DNA from 2 places in the Streptomyces sp. NBC_00341 genome. Region 1 is predicted to be linked to the other one. Evidence: predicted binding sites of a transcription regulator. Region 1 holds the regulator's gene; the other holds the start of a gene.
The links. The regulator HspR, encoded in region 1, represses chaperone genes until heat shock. The targets are predictions, from matches to a motif close to TTGAGNNNNNNNNNCTCAA.

Region 1 (15,573 bases):
CAGCAGCCGCTCCGTCTCGGTGCGAACGGCGATCTGGTCCGCATCGACGGCGGCCAGCAGATCGACGAGATTCTCGTTGTCCTCACCCGCGAGCAGCGCCAGCAGCAGATGCCCCGGGGTCAGATCGGGGTGCCCGTCCTTCACGGCCCTGCTGGTGGCCGCGTTGATGGCGTCCCGGCTCCTGTTGGTCAGCTCGGCGTCCACGTGCGCTCTCTCCTCCTTGCGAAGACTGGCCCGTACTCAATTCTGACACGATCAACGTGCACAAAGTTGAGTCTATTCCACTCAAGGCAAAAACCGGGCCACTCCCGCACCGCCACACACCCTTGCGCGCTGCCGCGCACCTCATGTCCGAGTGAACCGGCCGGGCGGCCCGCCCGCCACCGCGGGGCGTCGCCGGGCTGCCTACGCTGACCCCATGGCAGTCGACGTACGCGATCCCGGCCCCGAGTACCTGGCCTTCTGGCGCGAACCCCATGTATGCACCCTCACGACCCTGCGCCCCGACGGCACCCCGCACGTGGTCCCGGTGTGCGTGACGTACGACCCCGAGGCCGGCCTCGCCCGCGTCATCACCGGCAGGCACAGCCGCAAGGTCGCCAACATCCTGGCCGCGGGACCGGACGGCGCACGCGTCGCGGTCTGCCAGGCGGAAGGGCGCCGCTGGGCGACCCTGGAGGGCGTCGCCAGGGTGCGCACGGAGCCGGACAGGGTCGAGGACGCGGTACGCCGCAAGACGGCCCGCTACGGGCGCGCGCCGAAGCCCAACCCGGACCGCGTCGCCATCGAGATCACCCTGGACCGGGCACTCGGCCGCGGCTGACCGGGGCACTTCCGTCCACCGGACGTCCCACCGGACATCCCATCGGACATCCCACCGGACGCGCACAGCACAGCACAACGGCGTCACCGTGTTCAGGTCACGGTGACGCCGTTGTGTGGGGGAGTGTCTGAGCGACGTGGAACGACGGGGGATCGCTCAGGCACTGCGGGGGGTGGCGGAGATGGCTTCGGGCTCGAACAGCTGGTGGTCACGCTGTGCGAGGTTCACAAAAATCATGTCGTAACGAATGGCGCAGCGCACCGGCTGCGGCGCCCCGCGCGGCTTGCGGAGACAGCGGTAGGCGCGAACCTCCCCGTCATCCTCACGAGCGACGATGACCGGGTCACCGAACAGAGTGACCATCAACGAATCACCACGGTGGGGGAGTGCCGTGACGAGGTCGATGAAATGCCACCCTGACCGGTAGGCGGTAGCCATTTCGCGCCTGAAGGTCCGGTCGTCCGGCGGGGTGGTCACAAGTCTGCCCTGTTCTCCACGGAATTCCCCCAGCCCACGTCGGACTGGTGAAGGTCACCGGCAGCGGCGGGCTGGACATAGCCCCAACCGACATCGCCCAGGTTGGCAGGGCCGGCGGCAGCGGGCTGGACATAGCCCCAGCCGACGTCACCCTGGTAGACGGCGCCGACGGCGGCGGGCTGCACGTTGCCCCAGCCGACATCGACCTGGTGAACACCACCGACGGCAGCGGGCTGCACGTTGCCCCAGCCGACATCGACCTGGTGAACACCGCCGACAGCGGCGGGCTGCACATACCCCCAGCCGACGTCACCCTGGTAGGAGTCGCCGGCAGCGCTTGCCTGCGCATTGCCCCATCCAACGTCCGGAGTAGAGCCATGCGTCACGAGCAGCAGTGCAGCAGCCGCGAACGCAGTGCCAAGCACTGAGCGAAGCATTCTCTTGTTCATAGTCGGCTTCGTCCTCACTTGATGGATCCTCTCCCCCGCTCTTCAAGAGACGATGGCTTATTCGGACGCGTCAATGCCACAGGAGCGATGCATCATGTTCCTGAATGTTCAGGACCCTGGGGGGTGGAGTTTTGCCTATAATGGACACGAAACCGGCACATACTCATGCGGTCACTGACCTGTGCACCGAGGGCGCCAGGCTGTATGCGGCGGCGCTCAGCGTGGGTCGCCTGGCCCGCTCCGAGGTCAGGACCGCACCCTGCCTCGTCAAATTCGGGCTCCTGCTGCCCGACCCGGACGACGCGTCGTGGCTTCGCCCGGTTCCGCCTTCCGCCGCCCTGGCTCAGCGTCTTCACCCGCTGGAACGCGAGATCCAGGATCGCAGGCGGACGTCCGTCGAACTGACCGATGCCTTCGAACCGTTCCTGGCCATCAGTGCCCAGAGCCCCGCGCCGACGCACGCGATCACGGTGCTGGAAGGCATTGACCGGATCAACGGAGCCCTTGACCTTGCCATCGCCGAGAGCCGGAGGGAAGTGCTGACGGTCCAGCCAGGGGGCAAACGCAGCGAGGAAGTCCTCAGCGAGGCCCTGATCCGCAGCAAACCTCTCATAGATTCCGGCATCAGGGTCCGTACTCTCTACCAGCACACCGTCAGGCACAGCCAGCGCACGTTCGCCTACGTCGACCTCATGGCGGGCGCCCGGATGGAGATCCGCACGCTTGAGGAGCTCATCGAGCGCCTCATCATCTGCGACGACACCGTGGCCTTCATCCCGGTCCAGGACGAACTGCCCGTCGCCCTGGAACTACGGCACCCCGGGCTGGTCACCTACCTGACGAAGGTCTTCGAGCAACTCTGGCGCCGAGCCGTCCCGCTGGACGAGGCGGCTCCGTACGACCCGGCCCGCGACGGCATCACAGGCGTCCAGCGCGCCATCGCCACGCTGCTGATCGAGGGGCACGTCGACGAGGCGATAGCCCGTCGGCTCGGCATGAACGTCCGCACCTGCCGCGCCCATGTCGCCAAGCTGTCCGCTGTGCTGGGAAGCACGAGCCGCGCCCAGCTCGGCTACCTGATCGCCCAGTCAGGAATCCTCGATCAGGACTCCTGACCGGCCGGCACCGGTTTCCGGCTCCCCCACGACATCCACGGTGGACCGCGAACCACGCTGCCGCCACCGTCATCCTGCCCGGACCGCCATCGAACCGGAACGACGGCGGAGCCCGTCCCCCCGGATCGACCGGGGGGACGGGCTCCGCCGTCGGCGAATCGGACCCGCTCAGTCCTTGGGCCGCTTGGGCCGCCAGACCACCAGTGCGCTGGTGTGCTGCACGTCCTGGTACGGCACCAGATCGCGCCGGTAGGAGGCGTGCACCTGGGCCTCGCGCTGCTGGAGCGCCGCGTCCGCGCCGTCCACGGCCGCCGAGAGCTCGGCGATCCGCTGCTGGAGCGCGGCGACCTGGTTCTCCAGCTCGATGATGCGCTTGATGCCGGCCAGGTTGATGCCCTCGTCCTGCGACAGCTGCTGCACGGTGCGCAGCAGCTCGATGTCGCGGGCCGAGTAGCGCCTGCCGCGCCCGGCCGTGCGGTCGGGAGAGACCAGGCCGAGGCGGTCGTACTGGCGCAGCGTCTGGGGATGGAGTCCCGAGAGCTGGGCCGCGATCGAGATCACGTACACCGGGGACTCGTCGGTCAGCTGGTACGGATTACGTCGGCGGCCGTCCATCTCAAGCTCCCTTCGCTGCCTGGAACAGCTCCGCCCGCGGGTCCTGGTCCGCGGTGGCCTTGCGATAGGCCTCCAGGGCGTCCCGGGCGTCCGTGCCCAGGTCCTTGGGGACCACCACCTCCACGGTGACCAGCAGGTCGCCGCGGCTGCCGTCCTTGCGCACCGCGCCCTTGCCCCGGGCGCGCATGGTGCGCCCGTTGGGCGTGCCGGCCGGGAGCTTCAGGGTGACCGGGGGGCCGCCGAGGGTGGGCACCTTCACCTCGCCGCCGAGCGCCGCCTCCGTGAAGGTGACGGGCACCGTGACCGTGAGGTTGTCGCCCTTGCGGCCGAAGACCGGGTGGGCGTCGACGTGGACGATGACGTAGAGGTCACCGGCCGGTCCGCCGCGCTCGCCCGGACTGCCCTTGCCGCGCAGCCGGATCCGCTGGCCGTCGGAGACGCCCGCCGGGATCCGCACCTGCATGGTGCGGGACGACTTCGCCCGGCCGCTGCCCTTGCAGACGTCGCAGGGGTCCTGGGCGATGAGGCCCCGGCCCTTGCAGTCCACGCAGGGATCGGTGAGCGAGAACCCGCCGCCGGTGCCGCGCGAGACCTGTCCGGTGCCGACGCAGGTCGGGCAGACCCTGGGGGTGCCGTTCTTGTCGCCGGTGCCGGAGCACGCCTTGCAGGGCGCCTGGCTGGACATCCGCAGCGGGACCGTGGCCCCGTCGACCGCCTCGGTGAAACTGAGCGTCACCTCGGACTCGATGTCCTGGCCGCGGCGCGGCTGCACCCGGGTGCCAGCGCCGCCGCCCCGGTTGAAGAGGCCGCCGAACACGTCGCCCAGCCCGCCGCCACCGCCGCCGAAGCCGCCGGCTCCGCCGCCCTGGCCGCCGCCGCCCGGGGTGCCTCCGAAGAGGTCGCCCAGGTCGAAGTTGAAGTTGCCGCCGCCGCTGCCGGGTCCGGGGCGGAAGCCGCCGTTGCCGAAGAGGGCGCGGGCCTCGTCGTACTCCTTGCGCTTCTTGGTGTCACCGAGGATGTCGTTGGCCTCGGAGATCTCCTTGAAGCGCTCCTCCGCCTTGTTGTCACCCTTGTTGGCGTCCGGGTGGAACTCGCGGGCGAGCTTCCGGTACGCCTTCTTGATCTCGGCGTCCGTGGCGTCCTTCGGGACGCCGAGAACCTTGTAGTAGTCCTTCTCGACGAAGTCCTTCGTACTCATCGACGTCCCTCCTTCCGGACGACCGGCCCGGGGCCCCGCGTACGGATCGGGCCGGTGTGCGGCGTGATCCGTGCGCGAGGCCCGGTGGCCGGGCGGTGTGCTGCCAGGTGGTCGGACGGAATGTCAGACCTCCTCGCCGCCACCGCTCTCCTCGTCGGCTGCCTGCTCTTCTTTCGTGTCCTTCGCGGCCGCGGGCGTCGCCCCCGGCTGGGGTTCGGCCACCGCCACCCGTGCGGGACGGATGGTGCGCTCGCCGATCCGGTACCCGGGCTGCAGGATCGCCACGCAGGTCGTCTCGGTGACGTCCGGCGCGTACGAGTGCATCAGGGCCTCGTGGATCGTCGGGTCGAAGGGCTCGCCCTCCTTGCCGAACTGCTGCAGGCCGAGCTTGGCGACGACCGTCTCCAGCGATTCGGCCACCGACTTGAACCCGCCCAGCAGCTCGCCGTGCTCCCGGGCCCGGCCGACGTCGTCGAGCACGGGCAGCAGCTCGGACAGGAGACCCGCGACCGCGATCTCCTTGACCGTGACCCGGTCCCGCTCCACGCGGCGGCGGTAGTTCTGGTACTCGGCCTGGAGCCGCTGGAGGTCTGCGGTGCGCTCGGAGAGCGCGGTGCGGACCTGGTCCAGCTGTGCCGTCAGACCGGCTGTCTCGTTCGCGTCCCCGGCGGGGGCCGCCGCCTCCTCGGAAGAGGGGGTGGCGGCCTCCGTCCCGGCGTCTTCAGAGGTGGCGCCGGAGGGGACGTCGGGCTTCTCCTCGAAGCCCGGAGTCTCCTCGGTCACGCCGCACCGCCCTTGGTGTCCTTCTCGTCGTCGACGATCTCGGCGTCGACGACATCGTCCTGGCCGTCGGCCTGGGCCTGCTCGGCACCCGGCTGGCCGTCGGCCTGCGGGCCGCCCTCGGCCTGGGCGTTGGCGTACATCGCCTGGCCCAGCTTCTGGGAGACGGCCGCGACCTTCTCGGTGGCGGTACGGATCTCGGCGGTGTCCTCACCCTTGAGCTTCTCCTTCAGCTCGGTGAGGGCCTCCTCCACCTCCGTCTTCACGTCGCCGGGGACCTTGTCCTCGTTGTCCTTGAGGAACTTCTCCGTCTGGTAGACGAGCTGCTCGCCCTGGTTGCGCGATTCGGCGGCCTCGCGGCGGCGGTGGTCCTCGTCCGCGTACTGCTCGGCCTCTTCACGCATCCGGTTGACCTCGTCCTTCGGCAGCGAGGAGCCACCGGTGACGGTCATCTTCTGCTCCTTGCCGGTGCCGAGGTCCTTGGCAGCGACGTGCATGATGCCGTTGGCGTCGATGTCGAACGCGACCTCGATCTGCGGCACGCCACGCGGGGCCGGCGGCAGACCGGTCAGCTCGAACATTCCGAGCTTCTTGTTGTACGCCGCGATCTCGCGCTCGCCCTGGTAGACCTGGATCTGCACGGACGGCTGGTTGTCCTCGGCCGTCGTGAAGATCTCGGAGCGCTTGGTCGGGATCGTGGTGTTGCGCTCGATGAGCTTCGTCATGATCCCTCCCTTGGTCTCGATACCGAGGGACAGCGGGGTCACGTCGAGGAGCAGGACGTCCTTGACCTCACCCTTGAGGACACCGGCCTGGAGCGAGGCGCCGATGGCGACGACCTCGTCCGGGTTCACACCCTTGTTGGCGTCCTGGCCGCCCGTGAGCTCCTTGACGAGCTCGGCGACGGCCGGCATACGGGTCGAGCCACCGACGAGAACGACGTGGTCGATCTCGGAGAGCTGGATGCCCGCGTCCTTGATGACGTTGTGGAACGGGTTCTTGCAGCGGTCCAGGAGGTCCGCGGTGAGCTGCTGGAACTGCGAGCGCGTGAGCTTCTCGTCCAGGTGCAGCGGGCCCTCGGCCGACGCCGTGATGTACGGCAGGTTGATCGTGGTCTCCGTCGAGGACGACAGCTCGATCTTCGCCTTCTCCGCGGCCTCGCGGAGACGCTGGAGAGCCATCTTGTCCTTGGACAGGTCCACGCCGTGCCCGTTGGCGAACTGCTTCACCAGGTAGTCGACGACGCGCTGGTCCCAGTCGTCACCACCGAGGTTGTTGTCACCGTTGGTGGCCTTCACCTCGACGACGCCGTCACCGATCTCCAGGAGCGACACGTCGAAGGTGCCGCCGCCGAGGTCGAAGACGAGGATCGTCTGGTCGTCCTTGTCGAGCCCGTACGCCAGCGCGGCGGCCGTCGGCTCGTTGACGATGCGCAGGACGTTCAGGCCCGCGATCTCGCCGGCCTCCTTCGTCGCCTGACGCTCGGAGTCGTTGAAGTACGCCGGAACGGTGATCACCGCGTCGGCGACCTTCTCGCCCAGGTACGACTCGGCGTCACGCTTCAGCTTCTGCAGGATGAAGGCGCTCATCTGCTGCGGGTTGAAGCTCTTGCCGTCCAGGTCGATCTTCCAGTCAGTGCCCATGTGGCGCTTGACGGAGCGGATGGTCCTGTCGACGTTCGTCACTGCCTGGCGCTTGGCGACCTCGCCGACCAGAACCTCGCCGTTCTTCGCGAAGGCGACGACGGACGGCGTGGTCCTGGCGCCTTCGGCGTTGGTGATGACGGTGGGCTCGCCGCCTTCGAGAACGCTGACGACGGAGTTAGTCGTGCCCAGGTCGATGCCGACCGCACGTGCCATTTCAATTCCTCCAACTGACTACTTGAGTGGATCTGGCTCAAGGATGCATGACATCGCCCTCGGAGTCAACAGACCTGAGTCGAGGCGACTCAACTATCGTGCACGCACCTCGCGCCACCAGCGAATTGTCCGCCTTCGTGACGGCGGACACACATCAGGCACACGTCGCATACGTGCCGCATGGGACGAATCCGAACCGCTCCCCGGCGACACCTGCCCGCCTCGTGGGCCACACACCCCCCACCATCATCGCGCCATGGGATCGTTCTGTCACAAAATGCCGTGAGCCGCACAAAACCGGCACCCGATCACCCCAGGCATCCGATACCGGACAGCGACACCAGGCAGGTGTGAACGATGCAGACGCAGAGGCCGAGACGACGGCAGGTGCCGGGGCGCAGCCGACGGCGGGTGCGGGGACCGCGGCAGACGCGGGGACAGCGGCAGGGGTGGAGTCAGCGGCCGGGCCCGGCGCGGCGCCCCTGGCAGCCACCGCGACCGCCCCGCGCGGCGCGCACCCGCACAGCTCTCGCCCGCCTGAGAGCCCTCACCCCGCCGCGCCCCACCACCAAACGCACCCTGGACCTGCTTCTCGGCTCGGCCCTCCTGCTGCTGGCCGCCCCCGCCCTCGCGGCGGCCGCCCTCGCCCTCGCCGTGCGGCGGCGCCCCGGCGGCGTACTGGACCGCTCCCCGCGCACCGGACCGGCGGGCAGGCCCTTCGTACTGCGGTCACTGCGCACCCGGCGGCTGCGGCTCGACGTGCTCTCCCGGCTGCCGCACGTCGTACGGGGCGAGCTCTCCCTGGTCGGCCCCGAACCGCTGGCACCGGGCGACGAACGGGGCACGGCCGCCGGTGCGAGAGACTGGCGGCGCGAACTGAAGCCCGGACTGACCGGCCTGGCGCAGGTACGCCGCCGCTCGACGATGCCGTGGGACGAGGCGGACCTCCTCGACCAGCACTACGCCGAGCACCGGAGGACCGCCCTGGACCTGGCGATCCTGGCCGAGGCCGTACACAGTCCGCTGCGCCGGGCGCTCGGCGGACTCGTCCGGCGCGGCCAGGCATGCCTGAGCGACACAGATCACCGCCTGCCCAACTACAGCGTGGCGGAATAAGTGGATAGTGTCAGCACAGACTGATTAAGTTACTGCTTAGTAATCCCCAGTACGTGCCAGTAGGTGCTGGAACCCACCCTCGCAGGCCCGAGGAGCCCCCAATGCAACTCGCCGCGATCATCGTGTCGCTGGTGCTGACCGTGGTCGGCGTTGCGCTCATCGCCCGAGCCGTCGCGCAGATCTACCGGTTCGTCACGCTCGGACAGCCGGTCCCGGCCGGCAGTCGCACGGACAACCCGAAACAGCGCACGATCACCCTGGCCAAGGAGTTCCTCGGCCACACCCGGATGAACCGGTGGGGGATCGTCGGCTTCGCGCACTGGTTCGTCGCCATCGGCTTCCTGACGCTGCCACCGACGCTGCTCCAGGCGTACGGACAGCTCTTCAAGGCGGACTGGGTCCTGCCGATCATCGGTGAATGGCTGCCGTTCGAGCTGTACATCGAGTTCATCGGCCTGATGACGACGGTCGGCATTCTCGTGCTGATCGCCATCCGGCTGCTGAACCTGCCCTCCCGGGCCGGCCGCAAGTCGCGGTTCGCGGGCTCGAAGGCCTGGCAGGCGTACTTCGTCGAGTACGTCATCCTCGTCATCGGCCTGGCGATCCTGACCCTGCGCGGCCTTGAGGGTGCGATCCACCACGTCGGCGGCTACGAGGCCGCGTACTTCGTCTCGTACCCGCTGGTCCTCGCCTTCAAGGGACTCGCGCTCGGCACGCTGCAGAACCTCATCTACCTCACCGCGATGATCAAGATCGGCGTCTCGCTGATCTGGATGATCACGGTCGCGCTCAACACCAACATGGGTGTCGCCTGGCACCGCTTCCTCGCCTTCCCGAACATCTGGTTCAAGCGCGACGCCGACGGCGGGGTCGCGCTCGGCGCGCTGCAGCCGATGACGTCGGGCGGCAAGCCGATCGACTGGGAGGACCCCGGCGAGGACGACACCTTCGGTGTCTCCCAGGTCGAGCAGTTCTCCTGGAAGGGCATCCTCGACTTCTCCACGTGCACGGAGTGCGGCCGCTGCCAGTCGCAGTGCCCCGCCTGGAACACCGGCAAGCCGCTCTCCCCCAAGCTCCTGATCATGTCCCTGCGCGACCACGCGCACGCCAAGGCCCCGTACCTGCTGGCCGGTGGCGGCAAGGACATGGAGGGCAACGAGAAGGCCACCGAGGAGCAGCTCAAGGACGTCCCCGCGGCCGCCCTCGCCGAGGCCGAGCGCCCGCTGATCGGCACGGTCGAGGAGAACGGCGTCATCGACCCGGACGTCCTCTGGTCCTGCACCACCTGCGGTGCGTGCGTGGAGCAGTGCCCGGTCGACATCGAGCACATCGACCACATCGTCGACATGCGCCGCTACCAGGTGATGATCGAGTCCGCGTTCCCGTCCGAGGCGGGCACGATGCTCAAGAACCTGGAGAAGAAGGGCAACCCCTGGGGGCTCGCCAAGAAGCAGCGCGTCGAGTGGACCAAGGAGGTCGACTTCGAGGTCCCGATCGTCGGCAAGGACGTCGAGGACCTCACCGAGGTCGACTACCTCTACTGGGTCGGCTGCGCCGGAGCCCTGGAGGACCGCGCCAAGAAGACCACGAAGGCCTTCGCGGAGCTGCTGCACATCGCGGGCGTCAAGTTCGCGATCATGGGCGGCGACGAGAAGTGCACGGGCGACTCGGCCCGCCGCCTGGGCAACGAACCGCTGTTCCAGCAGCTCGGCCAGGAGAACGTGGCGATGCTGAACATGGCCTTCGGCGAGGATGACGAGGACGACTCGACGAAGAAGGCCAAGGCGACGAAGAAGATCGTCGCGACCTGCCCGCACTGCTTCAACACCATCGCGAACGAGTACCCGCAGCTCGGCGGCGAGTACGAGGTCATCCACCACACGCAGCTGCTCCAGCACCTGGTGGACGAGGGCAAGCTGATCCCGGTGACGCCGGTCGAGGGTCTGATCACGTACCACGACCCCTGCTACCTGGGCCGTCACAACAAGATCTACACGCCCCCGCGCGAGATCATCGCGAAGGTCCCGGGTCTGCGGAACGAGGAGATGCACCGCCACAAGGAGCGCGGCTTCTGCTGCGGCGCCGGTGGTGCCCGGATGTGGATGGAGGAGCGGATCGGCAAGCGCGTCAACAACGAGCGCGTCGACGAGGCCCTCTCCCTCAACCCGGACATCGTCTCCACGGCCTGCCCGTTCTGCCTGGTCATGCTGACCGACTCGGTCAACGGCAAGAAGAACGACGGCACGGCGAAGGAGTCGATCCAGGTGGTCGACGTCTCGCAGCTGCTGCTCGACTCCGTCAAGACCCCGGCCGACCCGGCGGGCGAGCCGGAAACGGCGGACGCGCCGGAGCCGGAACCGGTGAAGTAACCGGTACCGCCACCGCGGTGCGGAAGCGGCCGGACCTGCCTCGGGGGCAGGACCGGCCGCTTCTGCTTTTCCGCCCCGGTGACGCATCATGTGGGGCGGCCGGCGTGGCATCGAGGTACACGGAACGAACGAGGGCGGGCGGGCTACTCCAGTGCGGATACGAATCGCGAGGGCGACGGCCACCGCCGCGGCCGGCTGCGCCTGCGCCCTCCTGCTGGCGGCCTGCGGCTCCCCGGACCCCTCCGGCTCCTCCGGCTCCTCCGGACCGGGCAAGAACGGCGACGCCCCGCCCACCGCGCTGTCCGGGCTCGCCGGTGCGCAGCGCCACCCGGTCCCGCGCGGCACCGGCAGCCACACCCCCGACGACTTCAACGGCGACGGCCACCGCGACCTCGTCCTCAACCACCTGGTGAAGCCCGCGGCCGACGCCCACGGCGACGACGCGGGCATCGGCATCGTGTACGGCGCCGCCTCCCGCGGCCTGGACCCGTCGGTACGCCAGTTGCTGAGCGCGCACGCGAACGCCGCCAAGATCGGCGACACCCTCCCCTCGGCGTTCGACGCGGAGGCCTCCTGCGACCTGGACCGGGACGGCTTCACCGACCTGGTCGTGGCCACCGACCCCCCGTACAACGGCATCGGGCGCCCGCCCGTACCGCTGCAGATCCTCTTCGGCTCCCCCGCGGGCCTCACCGGCAAGGCGGTCGCGCTCCGCATCCCGGACCGGGCCCGCTTCGGCAACGAGTGGCCAGATCACCCGGTCTGCGGCGACTTCGACGGGGACGGGAAGCCCGATCTGGCCGTGACGGCGAGCGCGGGCCGGCTCAGCTTCCTGCGCGGCCCCTTCACCCGCGACGGCCGCCCGCACAAGGCCGGGGGCACCATCCCGGGGGCCGGCCCCGCGCTGTCCGCGCCCGAGCCCCGGGCGGACGTGAACGGGGACGGCTACGACGACCTGGTGTACGCCGCCCGCCCCCACGAGCCGGGTACGGCCGCCAAGGGCGCGCTGCTGCTCGGCAGCCCCGGCGGACCGGGCCGGCCGGGCGGCGCGTACCGCTTCGGGGCCCCGGCCGGAAAGCTCCCGGCGGCGCCCCTGCGCGGGAGCCCGGGGGCCGGCGCCCCGTCCCGCGCGGAAACGACCCTGCTCATGCGCTACGCGGACTTCGACGGCGACCGGAAGCCGGACACGGTGGTGCGCACCCACCGCGGCGAGACGGCCGACCTGATCGCCCTGTACCCGGCGGCCACCCCGGACCGCCCACTGATCACGTTCACCAGCGCGCTGTTCAACGCGGGCTGACCATGCCGCGCGCGACCTGCCGGGTCCCTGTGGACAACCCCCCGGGGTTCCCTTAGGGGATGTCACAGCTGAGCCTCAAAGGCGGTCCAGTTCCCCCGCCCCTCCCACCGACCCCGGGCGGACCAGGTACGTTCGATTACGTGGCTGGATTCAGGATCGGACGCGGCCGGGACAACCGCACCCCGCAGCAAGCGCAGCAGCAACCGCGGCAGCAGCCGTACGGCAATCAGGCACCGCCGCCGTACGGACAGCAGCAATGGCCGCCGACGGGAGGAAACGGCACCCCGCACAACGGCGGTGGCTACCAGGGCGGCTACAACGGAGGCGGCCAGAACAACGGCGGCCACCAGGCCGGTGGCGGCTACCAGGGCAGTGGCGGGTACCAGGGCAGTGGCGGGTACCAGGGCAGTGGACCGGACGAGCCGGAGTACTTCGCCGATCCGTACCCCCAGCCGCACCCGCAGCAGGGTGGCGACCCGTACGCGAACAACCCGGGTCACACGCAGGCCTTCAGCATCAACGAGGACCCCTACGGCGACGGGAACACCTACCGCGCCGGTCAGGCCCCCGTCCAGCCGTCGGGCCCGCGCCTGCACTGGAAGCAGCTGCTGACCGGCATCGTGACGCGCCCCGCCCCGACGTTCTGGCAGATGCGCGACTACCCCGTCTGGGGCCCGGCGCTCATCGTCACGTTCCTCTACGGCCTGCTGGCGCTCTTCGGCTTCGACCAGGCCCGCGACGACGCGATCAACGCCCCGGTCGGCAACGCCATCCCCTACGTCATCATCACCGGCGCCGGCTTCGTGATCGGCGGCCTGGTGCTCGGCGCGGTGACCCACTCGCTCGCCCGCCAGCTGGGCGGCGACGGCGCCTGGCAGCCGACGGTGGGCCTCTCCATGCTGATCATGTCGATCACGGACGCCCCGCGCCTGATCTTCGCGCTGTTCCTGGGCGGCGAGAACTCCCTGGTCCAGATCCTCGGCTGGCTGACCTGGCTGGCGGCGGCGGCCCTGCTCACCTCGATGGTGAGCAAGTCCCACGACCTGCCGTGGCCGAAGGCGCTGGGCGCGAGCGCGATCCAGCTGATCGCGCTGGTGTCGATCCTCAAGCTGGGCACGATCTGACGGAGCGGAAAAGACCCCCGGGGCCGCCTGGCCCCGGGGGTCTTTCCATGTCCATCGCCATCGCAGCTCAGGCGTCCAGAACCTGCCCACTGCGCCGCACGACGGGCTTCTCCACGCTCCAGGGGAAGTTGATCCAGCGATCGGTCTTCTTCCACACGTACTCGCACTGCACGAGCGAGTGCGACTTCTCGTAGATGACGGCGGACCGCACCTCCGCGACATGATCGATGCAGAAGTCGCGCACCAGCTTCAGCGTCTTCCCGGTATCGGCGACGTCGTCGGCGATCAGGACCTTCTTGTCCGAGAAGTCGATGGCGTTCGGCACGGGCGCGAGCATGACGGGCATTTCGAGTGTGGTGCCCACCCCGGTATAGAACTCCACATTCACCAGGTGGATGTTCTTGCAGTCCAGCGCGTACGCCAGCCCGCCCGCGACGAACACCCCGCCGCGCGCGATGCTCAGCACCACATCCGGCTCGTACCCGTCATCGGCCACGGCCTGCGCCAGCTCCCGCACGGCGTGCCCGAAACCGTCGTACGTCAGATTCTCCCGCACGTCATCACTCACCCGGCATCACACCTGCGTCCGGTGGAAGTTCATAAAGGAACGCGACGCGGTGGGACCGCGCTGCCCCTGATACCGCGACCCGTACCGCTCGGAGCCGTACGGGAACTCCGACGGAGAGGTCAGCCGGAACATGCACAGCTGGCCGATCTTCATCCCCGGCCAGAGCTTGATCGGCAGCGTCGCCAGATTCGACAGCTCCAGCGTCACGTGCCCGGAGAACCCCGGATCGATGAACCCGGCCGTCGAATGCGTCACCAGCCCGAGCCGGCCGAGCGAACTCTTGCCCTCCAGCCGCGACGCGAGATCGTCGGGCAGCGAGATGACCTCGTACGTCGAGGCGAGCACGAACTCACCGGGGTGCAGGATGAACGCCTCGTCCCCGTCCGGCTCGACGGTACGGGTCAGATCGACCTGCTCGACGGCGGGATCGATATGCGGGTAGCGGTGATTCTCGAACACCCGGAAGTAGCGGTCGAGCCGCACATCGATACTCGACGGCTGCACCATCGACGTATCGAACGGATCAATACGTACGCGTCCGGCGTCGATCTCGGCCCGGATGTCCTTGTCTGAGAGAAGCACCCACCGAGGATACGCAGAACGCGCGGACCCACCCACATCGGGCCGCCCCGCGCGCCTGTCACCACGCTCCCAGAAGCCCTACCGCTCCTCGAACCCCACCGGCACGGCATGCCGCAACCGGGCGCAACGAGGACAGCGGATAAGCCGCCCGGGACCGATCCGCCCGGACCCGAGCTGCTGCATCGGGAACGAGGCGGTAGCGAAAACGTGCCCTTCGGCACAGCGGACGACGGTGCGTTCCATGGACTCCATCAAGTCCCTTCCCCATCAAGCCGTGGACGAGAAAGCCACATTAGGGGATGAACAGGACGCCACTCCACACGGCACTCCGACAACCCACGCTACGCCCCCAACTCCCGCCCCACCCACCCGCATCCACCCCGCACCACAACACCCTCCCGCCCCACCCACCACCTGGGCACACACATCGAGGGGCCCGCCATGGGGTACAGTGTGGGACGATGCATCGCTGGTCAGCCAGCGCGTACGCGGGTGTAGTTTAATGGTAGAACATGAGCTTCCCAAGCTCAGAGCGCGAGTTCGATTCTCGTCACCCGCTCCATGACGAAGGCCCTGGTCGGAGACCAGGGCCTGTTTGTTGCCTAGACCATTTTCAGAGCCCGTGCGATTCACGTGCCACCAGCGGCTGAACCGTCGCACCTGCCGGCCGGAGTGCGTGAACAGCGACTCGACCAGGTCGACACCGGCACAGGCCCCCGCGAGATAGAACCGGGCCGTGCGCCCGTCACCTCTCACCCGGCAGCTCGACACACGCGCAAGCCGCGTCATGGGTACCGTGCTGGAGACGAACTCTGTACGGACAGGCCGGCGATCGCGCCGGATCGTCCGGCGGCCGGGAGGTGTCCTGATGCTGGAGGAAGCCGAGGAGATCGGCAAGCGCGTACGCAGGGCGAGGCTGCGGTTGGGCATACCGCAGGCCGACCTGGCGACAGCCCTGGGGAAGTCGCAGGGCTGGGTGTCGAAGATGGAACGTGGCCTGATCGAGCTGGACCGGGTCGGGCTGCTCAACCAGGTGGCCGCGGAGTTGCACGTCCATCCGAACGACCTGATCGGGCGCCCGTACAGCAGCTCCCCCGACGACAACCAGTGGCAGGTTGCCGCCTCGTCGATCCTGCGCGAGCTGCGTCGCTACGACCTCGTCCCCGTCTTCGACGGGGCCCCGCGGCCCGCATCACAG
Region 2 (15,573 bases), 2.0 Mb from region 1:
GGGGGATCCGGCCGCCGCCACGCACCTCGGTTCTTGAATCACCTGACGGCAGGTGAGCGTATAGAGGCATTGCGCTCACTTATGGGGTAGTCCGACGATTCGCCCCGCTACCGGAGGTGATGTCGTGCCGGGCAGTGTCTTGCGCTCCGTCTGCACGGCGGCGCTCGCAGCCGTCGTCGTGACGTCACCGGCCGCCGCCGTGGCCGCACCCTCCCCCTCCCCGTCCCCCTCTCCCGTGGGCGAGGCCGCCCCGGAAGCGGCGGATCCCGCCACCGGCGCCGCCGCGCTGCTGGTGGAGCTGCAGAAGCTGTACCAGCAGGCCGAGGAGGCCACCGAGACCTACAACGGGACGGCGGCCGAGCTGAAGAAGCGGACGGCCGAGGCGAAGAAGCTGGACGCCGCCCTCGTCACCGCCCGGCTCTCGCTGTCGCGCGGCCGCGACGCCGCCGGACGCCTCGCCCGCGAGCAGTACCAGGGCCGGTCCGACTTCTCCTCGTATCTGCGACTGCTGCTGTCCCGCGACCCCGCGCAGGCCCTGGACCAGGGCCAGGTCATCCAGCGGCTGGCCGCAGGCCGGGTGGCGGCCGTGAAACGGCTCACCGGTGCCGAGAAGCACGCCGACGAACTGGCCAAGGAATCCCGCAAGGTGCTCGACCGGCAGCAGGTGCTGGCCGCACGGCAGAAGAAGGACCGCGACGCCGTGCAGAAACGTCTGAAGGAGGTCGAGGCGAAGCTCGCCACGCTCTCCGCGGACCAGCTCGCCGAGGTGTCCGGCCTCGAACAGAAGGGCACGGCAGAGGCCCAGAACGCACTGGTCACCTCGGGCGCCCTGTCCTCGACCCGGCCGCCGTCGGAGGAGGGCGGCGAGGCGGTCCGGTACGCGGTCCGGCAGATCGGCAAGCCGTACGTGTGGGGCGCGGAGGGCCCCTCGTCCTTCGACTGCTCCGGGCTCACCTCGCAGGCCTGGGCGGACGCCGGACGCACCATTCCGCGTACGTCGCAGGAGCAGTGGCGGCAGCTCCGCAAGGTGCCGGTGAGCGCGCTGCGCCCGGGTGACCTGGTGGTCTACTTCCCGAAGGCCACGCACGTGGCGCTGTACATCGGCAACGGGCTGGTGGTGCAGGCACCCCGCCCGGGCTCCCTGGTGAAGGTCTCACCACTGGCCTCGAACCCGCTGCTGGGCGCGGTCAGGCCGGACCCGGAGAGCACCCCGCTGCGTACGTACAAGGCTCCGGAGCTCCCCGGAGGGGCCTCCGGTGGCTCGGACGAGGGCTACAGCGTCTCCACCGCGCCCACCGGATGACAGCGCACCCGCTGAACGGACCGGCCGGGGCGGGCAGGTCCGTTCAGCGGGTGGAGAGCACTCAGGCCCCGGACACCGAGGCGAGGTACGCGTTCGTCTTCTCCGGCTCGAAGAAGAAGTTGTCGAAGTCCGCCGGGTCGTTGAATCCGTTGGCGAAGCGGTCCGCGACCGGCTGGAGCTGGCCGGCGGCGCCGATCAGGTTCAGCACGTGCTCCGGCGGCACGCCGAGCATCGCGTTCGTCCACCTCACGGCGTGCTGGGCGGTGTCCCAGTAGCGGTCGAACGTGGACTGCATCCACGCCGCGTCGAACTCGCCGTCGCCGTGCTCGATGATCGAGTCCAGGTAGGCGTTCGCGCACTTGGACGCCGAGTTGGAACCCTGGCCGGTGATCGGGTCGTTGGCGACGACCACGTCCGCTACGCCGAGCACCAGACCGCCGCCGGGCAGCCGGCCGATCGGCTTGCGGACGGTGGGGGCGTAGCGGCCGGCGAGGGTGCCGTTGGCGTCGGTCAGTTCGACCTTCGTGGCGCGGGCGTACTCCCACGGGACGAACCGCTCCATCAGCTCCAGCGTCATGGCCAGGTGCTCCGAGGGGTCCTTGATGCCCTGGAAGACGTCGAGCGGACCGCCCGGCACGCCCTCCCAGAACAGGATGTCGGCCCGGCCGGACGTGGTCAGCGTCGGCATCACGAACAGCTCGCCCACGCCCGGGACCAGGTTGCACCGCACCGCGTCGAACTCGGGGTGCTCCGGGCGCGGACCCATGCCGTGGACGTACGCGACGGCGAGGGCGCGCTGCGGGGCGTCGAACGGGGAGCGGGACGCGTCCCGGCCGAACATGGAGACCAGCTCGCCCTTGCCCGCGGAGACCATCACCAGGTCGTAGGTGCGGGAGAAGTAGTCCAGGTCCGAGACGGCAGCGCCGTGGATGACGAGCTGTCCACCGCGCTGGGCGAAGGTGTCCATCCAGCCGGCCATCTTCACGCGCTGGTCCACGGACTGCGCGAAGCCGTCCAGCTTGCCGACCCAGTCGACGGCGCGCGAGGAGTCGGGTGCGGTCACCGAGACGCCGAGGCCCTCGATGCGCGGGGCCTGGGACTCCCAGAAGTTGAGCTGGTAGTCCCGCTCGTGCTGGAGCGCGGTGTGGAACATGCACTGCGTCGACATGACCCGCCCCGAACGGATCTCGTCGGCGGTGCGGTTGGACATGAGGGTGACTTCGTACCCTCTGGACTGCAGTCCCAGGGCGAGCTGGAGCCCGGACTGACCGGCTCCGACTATGAGTATCTTCCGCATCGCGGTTCTCCGTTGTGTGTGACGTGCGAGCTATTCCGGGGATACCTCGAGGGCGTGGCCCACCAGGGCCAGCAGAGCCTCGACGACGTTGATCCTGTTACGCGCGTCCATGATCACAACAGGTACGTGCGGGGGTACGGTCAGGGCCTCCCTGACGTCCTCGGAGTCGAACCCGGGCGTGCCCTCGAAGTGGTTGACGGCCACGATGTACGGCAGTCCGCAGCTCTCGAAGTAGTCGAGGGCCGGGAAGCAGTCGGCCAGCCGTCGGGTGTCGGCCATCACGATCGCGCCGATCGAGCCGCGCACCAGGTCGTCCCACATGAACCAGAAGCGCTGCTGGCCCGGGGTGCCGAAGACGTACAGCACGAGGTCGTCGCCGAGCGTGAGGCGGCCGAAGTCCATGGCGACGGTCGTGGTGACCTTGTCGGGCGTGGCGCTGAGGTCGTCGGTCTCCTCGCTGGCCTGGGTCATCATCGCTTCGGTCTTCAGCGGGGTGATCTCGGAGACCGCGCCCACGAAGGTGGTCTTGCCGACGCCGAAGCCGCCCGCGACCACTATCTTCGTGGCGACCGGGGCCCTGGTGTGGTCCAGCTGCCAGTCCTGCAGGCCTTCTTCCGCCTGGTCCCCGGGCCCCGGCTGACGCGGGGCGAACAGCTGCGACTCGGAGACGTCAGAGACGACGGAGTCCATTGAGCACCCTTTCGAGCAGTGCGCGGTCGGGCTGGCCGGTGCCGTGCCCGGTCCCGTACACGCGGATCTTTCCCTGGTCGGCCAAGTCGCTGAGCAGTACCCGGACCACGCCGAGCGGCATCTTCAGCAGTGCGGAGATCTCCGCGACGGTACGCATCCGGCGGCAGAGCTCGACGATGGCCTGGAGCTCCGGCATGACGCGCGAGGCAAGGTTGCCGTTCGTCAGTTCACGCCGCTCGTGCGGGGCTTCGAGCGCGGCCACGAACGTCTCGACGAGCAGGACGTGGCCGAACCGGGTGCGGCCGCCGGTGAGCGAGTACGGGCGGACCCGGGCGGGGCGTTTGTCCGCCCCCCGGACGGGGAGCCTGCGGGCGGGTTCGGCGGCGGCGGGGGTCACTGGGCGCTCTCCATCGATTTGCGCAGCTCACTGCGGAGTTCGGGGGTGAGTACGTGGCCGGCTCGGCCGACGAAGAGCGCCATGTGGTAGGCGATGACGCTCATGTCGCAGTCGGGGGTGGCGTGCACGCCGAGCAGCGAGCCGTCGCTGATCGACATGACGAAGACGCTGCCCTCCTCCATGGCGACCATCGTCTGCTTGACACCGCCGCCCTCCATCAGCTTCGCGGCGCCGACGGTGAGGCTGCCGATCCCGGAGACGATGGTCGCCAGGTCGGCGCTGGAGCCCCGGGGGCCGTCCTGCTTGCCTGTGATCCGGGCGGCCTGGTGGCCGGGGTCGGAGGAGAGCAGCATCAGGCCGTCCGACGAGACGACGGTGACCGAGTGGACCCCTGGCACCTCCTCCACCAGATTGCTCAGCAACCACTGAAGGTTCCGGGCCTCGGTACTCAGGCCGAATGTGCTGGGCGCAGTCAACTGCGTGCCTCCTCGACTGTGTCCCCCGTCTCGTCGGTTCGACCGTCGGTACGGTCGGCCGCCTCAGTTTGGCCTGTACGTGCGGTGCGCGCGGCCGGAACGGCCGTCCCCGGCGTGGTGGACTCGGCGATCTCCGCCTCGACGTCCCTGCGGCCGTCCTTCGCGCCCTGGTGGAAGCCGCCCAGCCGGCGGCGCAGGGCGTCCTTGTCCACGCTGCCCGTGCGGTCCGCGGCGGGGGCGGCGGCCGGCGCGACGACCTTGGGGGTGCGCTTGGGCAGCCCCTTCTCCGTGACCCGGGCCGCGGCGCGGTCGGGCTCCGGGTGGCGCGGACCGGGCACGGTGTCGGCCGCCGGGGCGGCGACGGGCGCGGGGGCCGGGGCGGGCGGGGCCGGGGCAGGCGCCGGGGTGGGCGCCGGGCCGGGCTCCGGCTGCGGGCCCTCGTCGGCGGCGCGCTCGTGGGTGTCGGGGCCGATGGCGTAGGGGCCGGACGCGAGCGTGGGCTCGGGTCCTTCGCCGAAGGCGGGCGCGTGGGTGAACTCGGGTACGTCGTCGAACTCGGGCACCCGGGGAAGCCGGACCTGCATCGTGGTCTCGGAGTCGCTCTCCGGACGCGCCGAGGGCGGCTCGGGCGCGGATTCCGGTGCGGACGCGGGCTCTGTTGCGGACGTGGGCTCTGTTGCCGGTGCGGACTCGGGTTCGGGCTGGGGTGCCGGTGCGGCCTCGGGCTGCGGCTGGGTTCCGGCCTCGGGCTGCGGCTGGGTTCCGGCCTCGGACTCGGCGATCGTCTGTTCGGCCGCCGCGATCAGCGGGTCGGCCGAGAGTGCCGGTGTGCGGCTCGGCAGTGCGTTGGAGTTGGCCTCCGCCACCGAGCCCGGCAGGTTCAGCGTCGGTGCGTCGCCGGGCGCGGTGACCGGCGGCGGGGTGGCGGCGGGCGGTGCCTTCGGCAGCAGGGCGGTGGGCAGGACGACGACCGCCGTCACCCCGTTGCCCTTCTGCTCGCGCAGCTGGACCCGCACGGCGTGGCGCGCGGCCAGCAGCGAGGTCACCTGGAGGCCGAGACCGGCGCCGTCCGCGTTCTGTTCGCCCGCCTCGAAGAGCGACGGGTCGGCCAGCCGGGTGTTGAGCTCGCCCATCCGTACGGACGACATGCCGATGCCCTCGTCCTGCACGGAGAGCATGACCTCGCCGGTCTCCAGCAGCCAGCCGGAGAGCTGGACCTTGGAGTCGGGCGGCGAGAAGGAGGTGGCGTTCTCCAGGAGTTCCGCGACCAGGTGGCTGAGGTCGTCGGCGGCGAATCCGGCGATCTGGGCGTGCGGCGGCAGGGACTGGATGGTGACCCGCTCGTACCGCTCGATCTCGCTGACCGCCGCGCGCGCCACGTCGACCAGCGGAATCGGGCCCGGGTGGGCGTGTCCGTGCTCGGCGCCCGCGAGGACCAGCATGTTCTCGCTGTGGCGGCGCATGACCGTGGCCATGTGGTCGAGCTTGAAGAGGGTGGCGAGCCGGTCCGGGTCCTGCTCGCGCTCCTCCATCGACTCGACGACCCCGAGCTGGCGCTCGACGAGGCCGAGGTTGCGCAGCGAGAGGTTGACGAAGGTGTGGTGGACGGTGTTCTTCAGCTTCTCCAGCTGGGCGGTCAGGTCGGCCGTGTGGACCTGGAGTTCGGCGCGCTGGATGGTGAGCGCCTCGCGGCCCGCGATCAGCTCGGCGCGTTCGCTCTCCAGCTTCCCGAACCGCCCGTTGAAGTCGTGGAGCAGTCCGTGCAGCCTGCCGTGCAGGGCGTTGATGGACCGGACGACCTGGGCGAACTCGTCGTTGCGGCCGGTGTAGCGGACCGGTTCCGCGGTGTCGGGTTCCGTCGCGAGGCGGGCGGCACCGATCCGCAGCACGGCGAGCGGCTGGGTGAGGGTGCGGGCCACGGCGGTGGAGACGCCGACGGCGATCAGGAAGCAGCCGCCGAGCAGCGCGATCCGCAGTTCGAGCGCGGTGACGTCGTCGTCGCGCAGCTGCTCCAGCCGCTGCACCTGGGCGGTGCCGAGCGCGGACTCGACGCTGCGCATCCGGTCGATCCGGGCGGAGAGCGCCGCTCCGGTCTTCTTGCTGCTGACCTTCTGGTCGGCGTCGGAGAGCTCGGGGCGGTCGGTGAGCTCCGCGAGGTACTTCTCCGCGTTGTTGACCTCGGGGCCGGTGACGGTGGACGCGAGCTTGTCGCGGGCGGTGGCGCCGGCCGCCTGGTCGAAGTCGGCGAGCGAGGACAGCTCGCCGACCCGGGCCTGCTGGGCGGCGGCGCTCAGCTCGTCCCGGGTGCGGTCGTCCTTGGTGGCGCCCTCGTCCTGGGTCTGGACGGGCAGCCCGGTGAAGGGGTCGGTCTGTGTCACCGGCTCCTTGCGGGGGACGGCGAGCGCGGCGAGCAGCAGCCCGCGGGTGGCCGAGGCGTGCTCGGTGGCCTGGCCGAGGGCGAGCGGGGCGCGGCCCGCTCCGGCGGCGCGCGGCGGGGTCTTCTCCGCGAGCTCGTCCGCGAGGCCGTGGAGCTTGGCGATGACCTCGGAGTACGACTGGTGGGCCTCCAGCGCCGAACCCTTGCCGCTGACGGCGTCGCGGCGCAGCGAGGGGATGGTGGAGAGGTCGCGGCGCAGGACTTCGGGGGCCGCGTCGCGGATCTCGTCGACCTGCTGGTCGACGCGGGCGCTCCGGCTCCCGGTGGCGCCGCCCTGACCGGGCTTTCCCTCCCGGCCGGCGGCGATGTACGCGGTGACCTCGTCGCGCTCGTCCGCGAGGGAGTGCGCCAGCGCGATGGCCTGCTGGTTCAGCTCGGCGAGGGTGACCAACCGCTGCGAGTCGTTCAGCTCTGAGGAGGCGCTGAGGGCGGCCGGAGCCCCCGCGGCTATGACGGTGATCCCGACGACCGCGACTCCCGCGACCAGCCGACTGCGTACGCGCACGGTGCGCCCGCCTTCGGCCGGCGCCGAAGACGCCACCTCGGAACCGCTGTTCTTGCTGCCCTTGCTCCGAGGCCGCTTCTTCTGCACCGGTGCTCGCAATCTTGACTCGTCCGCCCTTGAAGCAGAGGTGACGCACGGCCACTTGAACGAGCGCCCCGCCTCCTGGTACGGCTTCTGACCATTCCAGTGCTTTTGAGAGGGGGGCGCGCATCAACCGCTCCGCCACTCGAACGAGTGAACAACACTCAAGAGTTGACGAACAACTCTCCCCACGGGGCCCCGTGGGTACACCTGGCCGTCCGGCTGGAACTTCCGGGCGGGCTTTGGCAGGATGCCCGCCCGCACACCTGGCGGAGTGATTACCTCCGCTCCAGCCGCCCGCCTGACCTGCTGGTACGAGCCGGCCCGGCTCCGTGCACGCCTCGTGAAGGCGTCGTGCAGACTGACCGTATGCGTATGGAGCTCGCCACCACCGCCGGCATTCCCGGGCGCTCGAACGAGGACTGGGCCGCCACCGTCCTCCCCGCTTCCGGCCAGGGCGGGGGGCTGGTGCTGCTCGACGGGGTCACCCCGCCGCAGGGGGACGACGGTTGTGTGCACTCGGTCCCGTGGTTCACCGCACGGCTGGGCGGCGCACTGGTCGAACTGTCGGGTTCGCGGCGAGATCTGACCCTGCGGGAGATCCTGGCCGCGTCCATCCGGCGCACCGCGGACGCGCACCGTTCCCTGTGTGACCTTTCTCACGTGCGCACACCGCAGGCAACCGTCGTCATGGTGCGTTGGGACGAGACGGCCATCGAACACCTGGTCCTGTCCGATTCCGTGCTGCTCCTCGAATCGCCCGACGGAACCGTGCGCGCCCTGCTGGACGACCGGCTCGACCGGCTGCCGGCCACCTCGCTCGCCTCGGAGGCGATCACCGACGCGCGGGCCCGGAACAAGGAGGGCGGCTTCTTCACCGCCGCCGCCGATCCGGCCGTGGCGCAGCGCGCGGTGACGGGGCGTACGCCCCGCGCCGAGGTGCGGGCCCTGGCCGCGATGACGGACGGCGCGAGCCGCTGGACGGAGATGTTCGGCGAGGGCGACTGGACGGACTGCCTCGGGGTGCTGCGCAAGGAGGGGCCCCAGGGGCTGATCGACCGGGTCCGGGCCCTGGAGGACGCGGACACGGACCGTATCCGGCTGCGGCGCGCCAAGACCCACGACGACGCGACGGCGCTCTACACGGAGCTGTGAGCCGGTGCGCGGCGACGCGCCCCGGCAACCGTCCCGGTCAGTCCTCCGCGCGGGCGTTCAAGTGGTGCAGCAACCGGGCCAGTTCCGCGACCTCGGCCCGGTCCCAGTCCGCGAGCTTGCTCACGTAGCGGTCCCGGCGGGCGTCACGGACGTGCCGGAAGCGTTCGAGGCCCTCGTCGGTGAGGCGGACGAGGAAGGCCCGCCCGTCGGCCGGATCGGGCTCGCGCGCCACCAGTCCGAGACCTTCGAGGGCGCGCAGTTGACGGCTCATGGTGGCCTTCCCGACCCCGAAGTACGAGGCGAGATCCGTGGCCCGCTGCCGGCCCGCCGACTCCAGGCGCACGAAGAGCCCGTAGGCGGCGGCCTCCAGCTCCGGGTGCACCTCCCGCGCCATCTCGCCGGAATTCGCCCGCGCACGGCGCAGGAACACCGCCAATTCCAGCTCCAGGGCAAGGAATTCGTGGTCCACACCACTAGCCCCGGCTGCGCCGGGTTCACTCCCTCTTTCGCTCCCGTGCACGTCAACACCCCTCATGAGCTTTCCTGCCGCTGAAAGTTTCTTTCACCGCTGGTCATCGCCGCAGCTCCGCCAGTATTTCGCAGGAGTAGACCAACGGCACCGCCCTGGCCCTCTTCCGCGACGCGGGTCTACGTGCGTAGCGTCATGTATGGCATGTTCACACCATGACGTGCCTTCGGGGGTGCGCCCGCCGGTCCCCGAGTCAGCAGATCCCCCCACTGAGGCCTCGGAGGCACGCAATGCCCGTGCACAGATCCGGCTCGAAGACCGCCCGCCGCTCACGCATCGCGGCCGCGGGAACTCTGCTCGCAGCACTCTCCCTCCTCATCACCCTGCCCGGCGCCGCGGGCGCCGCGGGCAACCCGGCCACCGGGGACCCCACGAAGCCCGCCCGGGGCTCGGCCACCATGGGCATGGGCGTCGTCGCCCACGACGGCCGGGGCGGACTGCCGGCCGACACCCGTGCCGTGCAGACGGAGGGCGTGGACGTCAGCGGCCACCAGAACGCCGTGAACTGGGCCGCCCTCTGGAGCAGCGGCGTCAAGTGGGCGTACGTGAAGGCGACCGAGGGCACGTACTACACGAACGAGGACTTCACCCAGCAGTACAACGGTTCGTACAACGTGGGGATGATCCGCGGCTCGTACCACTTCGCCACCCCGGACACCACGAGCGGTGCCGTCCAGGCCAACCACTTCGTCGACCACGGCGGCGGCTGGTCCAAGGACGGCAGGACACTGCCGGGCGCACTCGACATCGAGTGGAATCCGTACGGCGACCAGTGCTACGGCAAGACCCCGGCCGCGATGGTCTCCTGGATCCGCGACTTCGTGAACACCTACAAGGCGCGCACCGGACGCGACGCGGTCATCTACACCGCGACGAGCTGGTGGCAGACCTGCACGGGCAACAACGCCGGCTTCGGCACCACCAACCCGCTCTGGGTGGCCCGCTACAACACCACGGTCGGCGCACTCCCGGCCGGCTGGGGCTTCTACACGATGTGGCAGTACACCTCGACCGGCCCCACCGTGGGCGACCACAGCCACTTCAACGGCGCCCTCGACCGCGTACAGGCACTGGCCAACGGCTGAGCCACCCCGCCGGCAGCCGCCCGGCGCACCCTCCCCGCAGAAGAACCCGGTGACGCACCCCGTCGCCGGGTTCTTCCCGTTCCACGCTCCTGACCAGGCATTCAGCCTCAGGCGAAGGCGAGCACCCCGCTATACATGGCATGTATACGCGGTGTGTATAGTCCCTCCGGGCGCACGCCGAGTGCGCCATTCAGCCAGGACATTCAGCCAAGAAGGAGTGACCCGCCTTGCGCAGTAGGACGAAGTCGATCGGTACGGGGTTGGCCGTCACCCTTGTGACGGCCCTCACCCTCACGCTCAGCGGCTGCTCGATGGAGACCACCGCCCCCGGATCCGCACGCGCCGACGCCGCCTCGGACTCCAAGGGCTCTTTCGGCCCGGTGGACTGCCGCAAGGCCAAGTGCATAGCCCTGACGTTCGACGCGGGCCCGGCCGAGGACACCCCCCACCTGCTGGACATCCTCAAGAAGGAGAAGGTCCACGCGACCTTCTTCCTGCTGGGCAAGAACCATGTGAAGAAGCACCCCGACACGGTCCGCCGGATCCAGGCCGAGGGGCACGAGGTGGCCAACCACACCTGGTCGCACGAGATCCTGACGGACAAGAAGCCCGCCCAGATACGCGCCGAGCTGGAGAAGACCCAGAACGCGATAGCGGCGATCACCGGCAAGAAGCCGAGGCTGATGCGCCCGCCGCAGGGCCGCACCGACGACACCGTCTCCAACATAAGCAAGGACCTGGGGCTCTCCCAGATCCTGTGGAGCGCCACCGCCAAGGACTACTCGACGACCGACTCCGCGCTGATCAAGAAGCGGATACTCGACCAGGCGAGCAAGGACGGCATCATCCTGCTGCACGACATCTACAAGGGCTCGGTTCCCGCGGTGCCGGGCATCATCCACGCGCTGAAGAAGCAGGGCTACACCTTCGTGACGGTCCCCCAGCTGATGGCGCCCGCCGAGCCGGTCCCGGGCACGATCTACCGCCCGTAGGACCTCGCGTACGCGAAACGGCCCGCCTCCCCACGAGGGGGCGACGGGCCGTCCGTACCGGCCGGGTACGTGCTGCCACGCCCGTCACGACATGGCACCTACGCCGCGGCCGGAATCCTCCGCTCCGCCAGGGCCGAGGCCGGGGCGAGGGCGATCTCCAGGACCTGGCGGACGTCGGTGACGGGATGGACCTCCAGGGTGTCCAGCACCTCGGCGGGGACGTCGTCCAGGTCGGCCTCGTTGCGCTGCGGGATCACCACGGTGGTGATGCCTGCGCGGTGGGCGGCGAGCAGCTTCTGCTTCAGACCGCCGATCGGCAGCACCCGTCCGGTCAGCGACACCTCACCGGTCATCGCCACATCGGTGCGGACGAGGCGTCCGGAGAGCAGCGAGGCCAGCGCGGTCGTCAGGGTGATGCCCGCGCTCGGGCCGTCCTTGGGGACCGCGCCCGCCGGGAAGTGGATGTGCACGCCCCGGTCCTTGAGGTCCGCGACCGGCAGCTCCAGCTCCGCCCCGTGCGAGCGCAGGAAGCTCAGCGCGATCTGCGCGGACTCCTTCATGACGTCACCGAGCTGGCCGGTGAGGGTCAGTCCGGACGCACCGGTCTCCGGGTCGGCGAGCGAGGCCTCGACGAAGAGGACGTCACCGCCGGCGCCGGTCACCGCGAGCCCGGTGGCCACGCCCGGCACCGCGGTGCGGCGCTCGGCCGGGTCCTGGGCGGACTCGGGGACGTGGTGCGGCCGGCCGATGAGGCCGCGCAGGTGCTCATCGGTCACCGTGAACGGCAGCTCCCGGTCGCCCAGCTCGTGCTGGGCCGCGACCTTGCGCAGCAGCCGGGCCACGGAGCGCTCCAGGTTCCGGACGCCGGCCTCGCGGGTGTACTCGCCGGCCAGCTTGCGCAGGGCGGACTCGTCGAGGGTGACCTCGTCCGGCTCCAGGCCGGCCCGCTCCAGCTGGCGCGGGAGCAGGTGGTCGCGGGCGATGACGACCTTCTCGTCCTCTGTGTAGCCGTCGAGCCTGACCAGCTCCATCCGGTCGAGCAGGGCTTCCGGGATCGCTTCCAGGACGTTGGCGGTGGCCAGGAAGACGACGTCGCTGAGGTCGAGTTCGACCTCCAGGTAGTGGTCGCGGAAGGTGTGGTTCTGGGCCGGGTCGAGCACTTCGAGGAGGGCTGCGGCCGGGTCGCCCCGGTAGTCGGAGCCGACCTTGTCGATCTCGTCGAGCAGGACGACCGGGTTCATCGAACCGGCCTCCTTGATGGCGCGGACGATACGGCCGGGGAGCGCGCCGACGTAGGTGCGCCGGTGGCCGCGGATCTCGGCCTCGTCCCGGACGCCGCCGAGCGCGACGCGGACGAACTCGCGGCCCATGGCGTGCGCGACGGATTCACCCAGCGAGGTCTTTCCGACTCCGGGAGGTCCGACCAGGGCCAGCACCGCACCCCCACGCCGCCCGCCGACGACGCCGAGACCGCGGTCCGCGCGCCGCTTGCGCACCGCGAGGTACTCGGTGATGCGCTCCTTCACGTCCTGGAGGCCCGCGTGCTCGGCGTCCAGGATCTCCTGGGCGCCCTTGATGTCGTAGGCGTCCTCGGTCCGCTCGTTCCACGGCAGTTCGAGGACGGTGTCGAGCCAGGTCCTGATCCAGGAGCCCTCGGGGCTCTGGTCGGAGGAGCGTTCCAGCTTGTCGACCTCCTTGAGCGCGGCCTCGCGGACGTGCCCGGGAAGGTCTGCGGCCTCGACGCGGGCCCGGTAGTCGTCGGACTCGTCGCCGGATCCGGAGTCGCCGTTGAGTTCGGAGAGCTCCTTGCGGACGGCGTCGAGCTGGCGCCGCAGCAGGAACTCGCGCTGCTGCTTGTCGACGCCCTCCTGGACGTCCTTGGCGATGGACTCCGCGACGTCCTGCTCCGCGAGGTGTTCACCGAGCCACTGGATGGCGAGCTTCAGCCTGGCGACCGGGTCCGCGGTCTCCAGCAGCCGCACCTTCTGGGCGGTGGTGAGGAAGGGGGAGTATCCGGAGTTGTCGGCGAGGGTGGAGATGTCCTCGATCTGCTGGACCCGGTCCACGACCTGCCAGGCGCCGCGCTGCTTCAGCCAGCTGGTGGCGAGCGCCTTGTACTCCTTGGCCAGCTCGGCGACGGCGCCGGGAAGGGGGTCCGGGGCCGACGCGTCGACCCGAGTGCCCTCCACCCAGAGCGCGGAACCCGGTCCGCCGGTACCGGCGCCGATCCGTACCCGGCCGCGGCCCCTGATGAGCGCGCCGAGGTCTCCGTCGGAGAGCCGTCCGACCTGTTCGACGGTGCCGATGACACCGATGCCGGTGTAGGTGCCGTCGATGCGCGGGACGAGCAGCACCTCGGGCTTGCCGCCGCCCTCGCGGTCGACGGCCTGGGCGGACTCCACAGCGGCGCGTACGTCGGTGTCGGACAGGTCCAGAGGCACCACCATTCCGGGCAGCACGACCTCGTCGTCGAGCGGCAGCACAGGCAGGGTGAGCGGTGTGACCGCATTGGACTCAGTAGCCATGATCTCCCCTTCGGCAGTCAAGTTGAGCTATGCAGACTCAATGCTCCTGAGCCGCTCAATGTTCCCGGGGATGTGTTCGCTGTGAGCGATCAGCAGGACGACCGCCTCCGTGTGCCCCTCGTGCAACACGGAGAAGGGCCCGCGAAATCCCGCGTAATCCCGTGGAAGGCGTGGGCCGCGCCGGACAGGATGACGCCATGAACGATTTCGCGCGCCCCGCGCAGGCCCTGCTGGTCGTGGACGTCCAGAAGGCGGGGGTGACGGGCGAACGGGCGGTGCCCGGCGCGGCCGGACTCCTGGAGCGGGTGGCGGACCTGATCGACCGGGCCCGGCGCGGCGGCGCGCTGGTCGTGCACCTCCAGAACGACGGCGCGCCCGGCTCCGGCGACGAGCCGCACACCCCGGGCTGGGCGCTCCACCTGCCCGTCGAGGCCGGTCCCGGGGAGGTGGTGATCCGCAAGACCAGGGACGACGGCTTCGCGGGCACCCGGCTGGGAGAGCTGCTGAGCGGTGCCGGGGCCCGGTCGCTCGCGGTGTGCGGGGTGATGTCGGAGATGTGCGTCCAGGCCACCGCCCGTACCGCCCTGGCCCTCGGCCACCGGGTCGTCCTGCCGTACGACGCCCACGCGACGCAGGACATCCCGGCCGCCCCCGGCATCAGCGCCGCCGTCCCGGCCGCCGTGGTGTCCCGGGTCGCGGCGTGGGCGATCAGCGGCGACGCCGAGGTCACCGTGCCGGCCGCGGACGTGACGTTCGCCGCCCCGCCGTCCCCTCCGCACTGAGCCGCGAAAAGCGTTCGGCGTGGGATCGGCGACAGGGCAGAGTGCCTCTATGAACGAAGACAGAGGGCTGGAACCGGACGGCACCATCGCCCGCGAGGGCTCGCTGAGCCGGGTGCCGGAGCGGTTCGCGCCGGTCGTGGCGGCTGCCCGTTCCCGGATCTCCGAGGTCTTCGGCCCCGACCGGCTGGACAGTGCCTACATCTACGGCAGCATTCCGCGCGGCACGGCCGTTCCCGGCGTCTCCGACCTGGATCTGCAACTGGTCCTGCGCGCCGAACCCACCGAGGCGGACCGCGCCGACGCCGACGCCGTCGAGGCCGGACTCGACGCGTCGTTCGAGGAGATCGACGGCGTCGGCATCCTGCTGTCCGGCAGGGACACCGTGCTCAGCGACCTCGAACGCCATGACGCGGGCTTCTTCATCGCCTGCCTGTGCACCCCGCTGCTCGGCGACGACCTCGCCGGGCGGCTGCCGCGCTACCGCCCGTCCTCGCTGCTCGCCCGGGAGACCAACGGCGACCTGTGCCTGCTGCTGCCGCGCTGGCACGAGCGGGCGGCCGGGTCCGCGACGGACTCCGAACGCCGCGCCATGAGCCGCCGCGTCGCCCGCCGGATCGTGCGGACCGGCTTCACGCTGGTGATGCCCAGGTGGGGCGGCTGGACCAGTGACCTGACCGAGTGCGCCGAACTCTTCGCCCGCTACTACCCGCACCTGCCCGAGCGGGCCGAACAGATACGGCTGGCCGCCCGCACGGGCCACGCCCCCACCGCCGACCCGGCCGTCCTGTCGATGCTCGTCGACGACCTCGCCCCGTGGCTGGCGGCCGAACACATCGCGGCGCACGGCGAGAAGGCACCGCGCCCCTGAACCGGCCGGGCGGCGACCGGACCGTACCGGCCCCTGCCCGCTCGGGCACCCCACCCGCCCGGACACCGCGCCTCGGGCAACCCGCTGGCCCCGGCACCGCCGCGCGGGCCAGGATGGGCCCGACACCGAACGGCGGTGCCCGCACCCGCCGACCGAGCCACCGGAGACCCGCGCCATGCACCACACCTACGGCCCCGACGCCCTCGCCCCCGTCACCCTCGACCGCCGCGAGGGACCGTACGGGGAGGTCGTCCTGCGCAGGCGGGGCGACGACTTCGAGATCATCGCCAACGGGTGCTTCCTGATGGACACCTCGGACGGGCGCTCCGAGCGGCTGCTGATCGACGCCGCCCTGGCCGCGCTGCCCGCGGACCGGCCGGCCCCGGCCGTGCTCATCGGCGGCCTCGGCGTCGGGTTCTCGCTCGCGCGGGCCGCCGCGGAGCCGCGCTGG

Region 2: a site for HspR is predicted at 13,495-13,513, ahead of lon (endopeptidase La). Genes of this name have one in related genera too.

Annotation. Positions count from the first base shown of each region.
Region 1 is NZ_CP108002.1:4,088,977-4,104,549, forward strand. It holds gene clpB (ATP-dependent chaperone ClpB) at 1-204, opposite strand, end outside; gene OG892_RS18395 (pyridoxamine 5'-phosphate oxidase family protein) at 419-823, shown strand; gene OG892_RS18400 ((2Fe-2S)-binding protein) at 980-1,300, opposite strand; gene OG892_RS18405 (hypothetical protein) at 1,297-1,749, opposite strand; gene OG892_RS18410 (helix-turn-helix transcriptional regulator) at 1,890-2,864, shown strand; gene OG892_RS18415 (heat shock protein transcriptional repressor HspR) at 3,033-3,479, opposite strand; gene dnaJ (molecular chaperone DnaJ) at 3,481-4,677, opposite strand; gene grpE (nucleotide exchange factor GrpE) at 4,801-5,460, opposite strand; gene dnaK (molecular chaperone DnaK) at 5,457-7,316, opposite strand; gene OG892_RS18435 (sugar transferase) at 7,674-8,432, shown strand; gene OG892_RS18440 ((Fe-S)-binding protein) at 8,534-10,801, shown strand; gene OG892_RS18445 (FG-GAP repeat domain-containing protein) at 10,953-12,101, shown strand; gene OG892_RS18450 (Yip1 family protein) at 12,242-13,225, shown strand; gene OG892_RS18455 (phosphoribosyltransferase) at 13,293-13,793, opposite strand; gene dcd (dCTP deaminase) at 13,800-14,375, opposite strand; tRNA gene OG892_RS18465 (tRNA-Gly) at 14,864-14,937, shown strand; gene OG892_RS18470 (helix-turn-helix domain-containing protein) at 15,244-15,573, shown strand, end outside.
Region 2 is NZ_CP108002.1:6,118,756-6,134,328, reverse strand. It holds gene OG892_RS27800 (NlpC/P60 family protein) at 125-1,303, shown strand; gene OG892_RS27795 (styrene monooxygenase/indole monooxygenase family protein) at 1,365-2,600, opposite strand; gene OG892_RS27790 (ATP/GTP-binding protein) at 2,631-3,290, opposite strand; gene OG892_RS27785 (DUF742 domain-containing protein) at 3,271-3,687, opposite strand; gene OG892_RS27780 (roadblock/LC7 domain-containing protein) at 3,684-4,163, opposite strand; gene OG892_RS27775 (nitrate- and nitrite sensing domain-containing protein) at 4,160-7,192, opposite strand; gene OG892_RS27770 (protein phosphatase 2C domain-containing protein) at 7,556-8,341, shown strand; gene OG892_RS27765 (MarR family winged helix-turn-helix transcriptional regulator) at 8,379-8,876, opposite strand; gene OG892_RS27760 (lysozyme) at 9,101-9,955, shown strand; gene OG892_RS27755 (polysaccharide deacetylase family protein) at 10,267-10,947, shown strand; gene lon (endopeptidase La) at 11,046-13,472, opposite strand; gene OG892_RS27745 (isochorismatase family protein) at 13,670-14,254, shown strand; gene OG892_RS27740 (nucleotidyltransferase) at 14,304-15,122, shown strand; gene OG892_RS27735 (spermidine synthase) at 15,298-15,573, shown strand, end outside.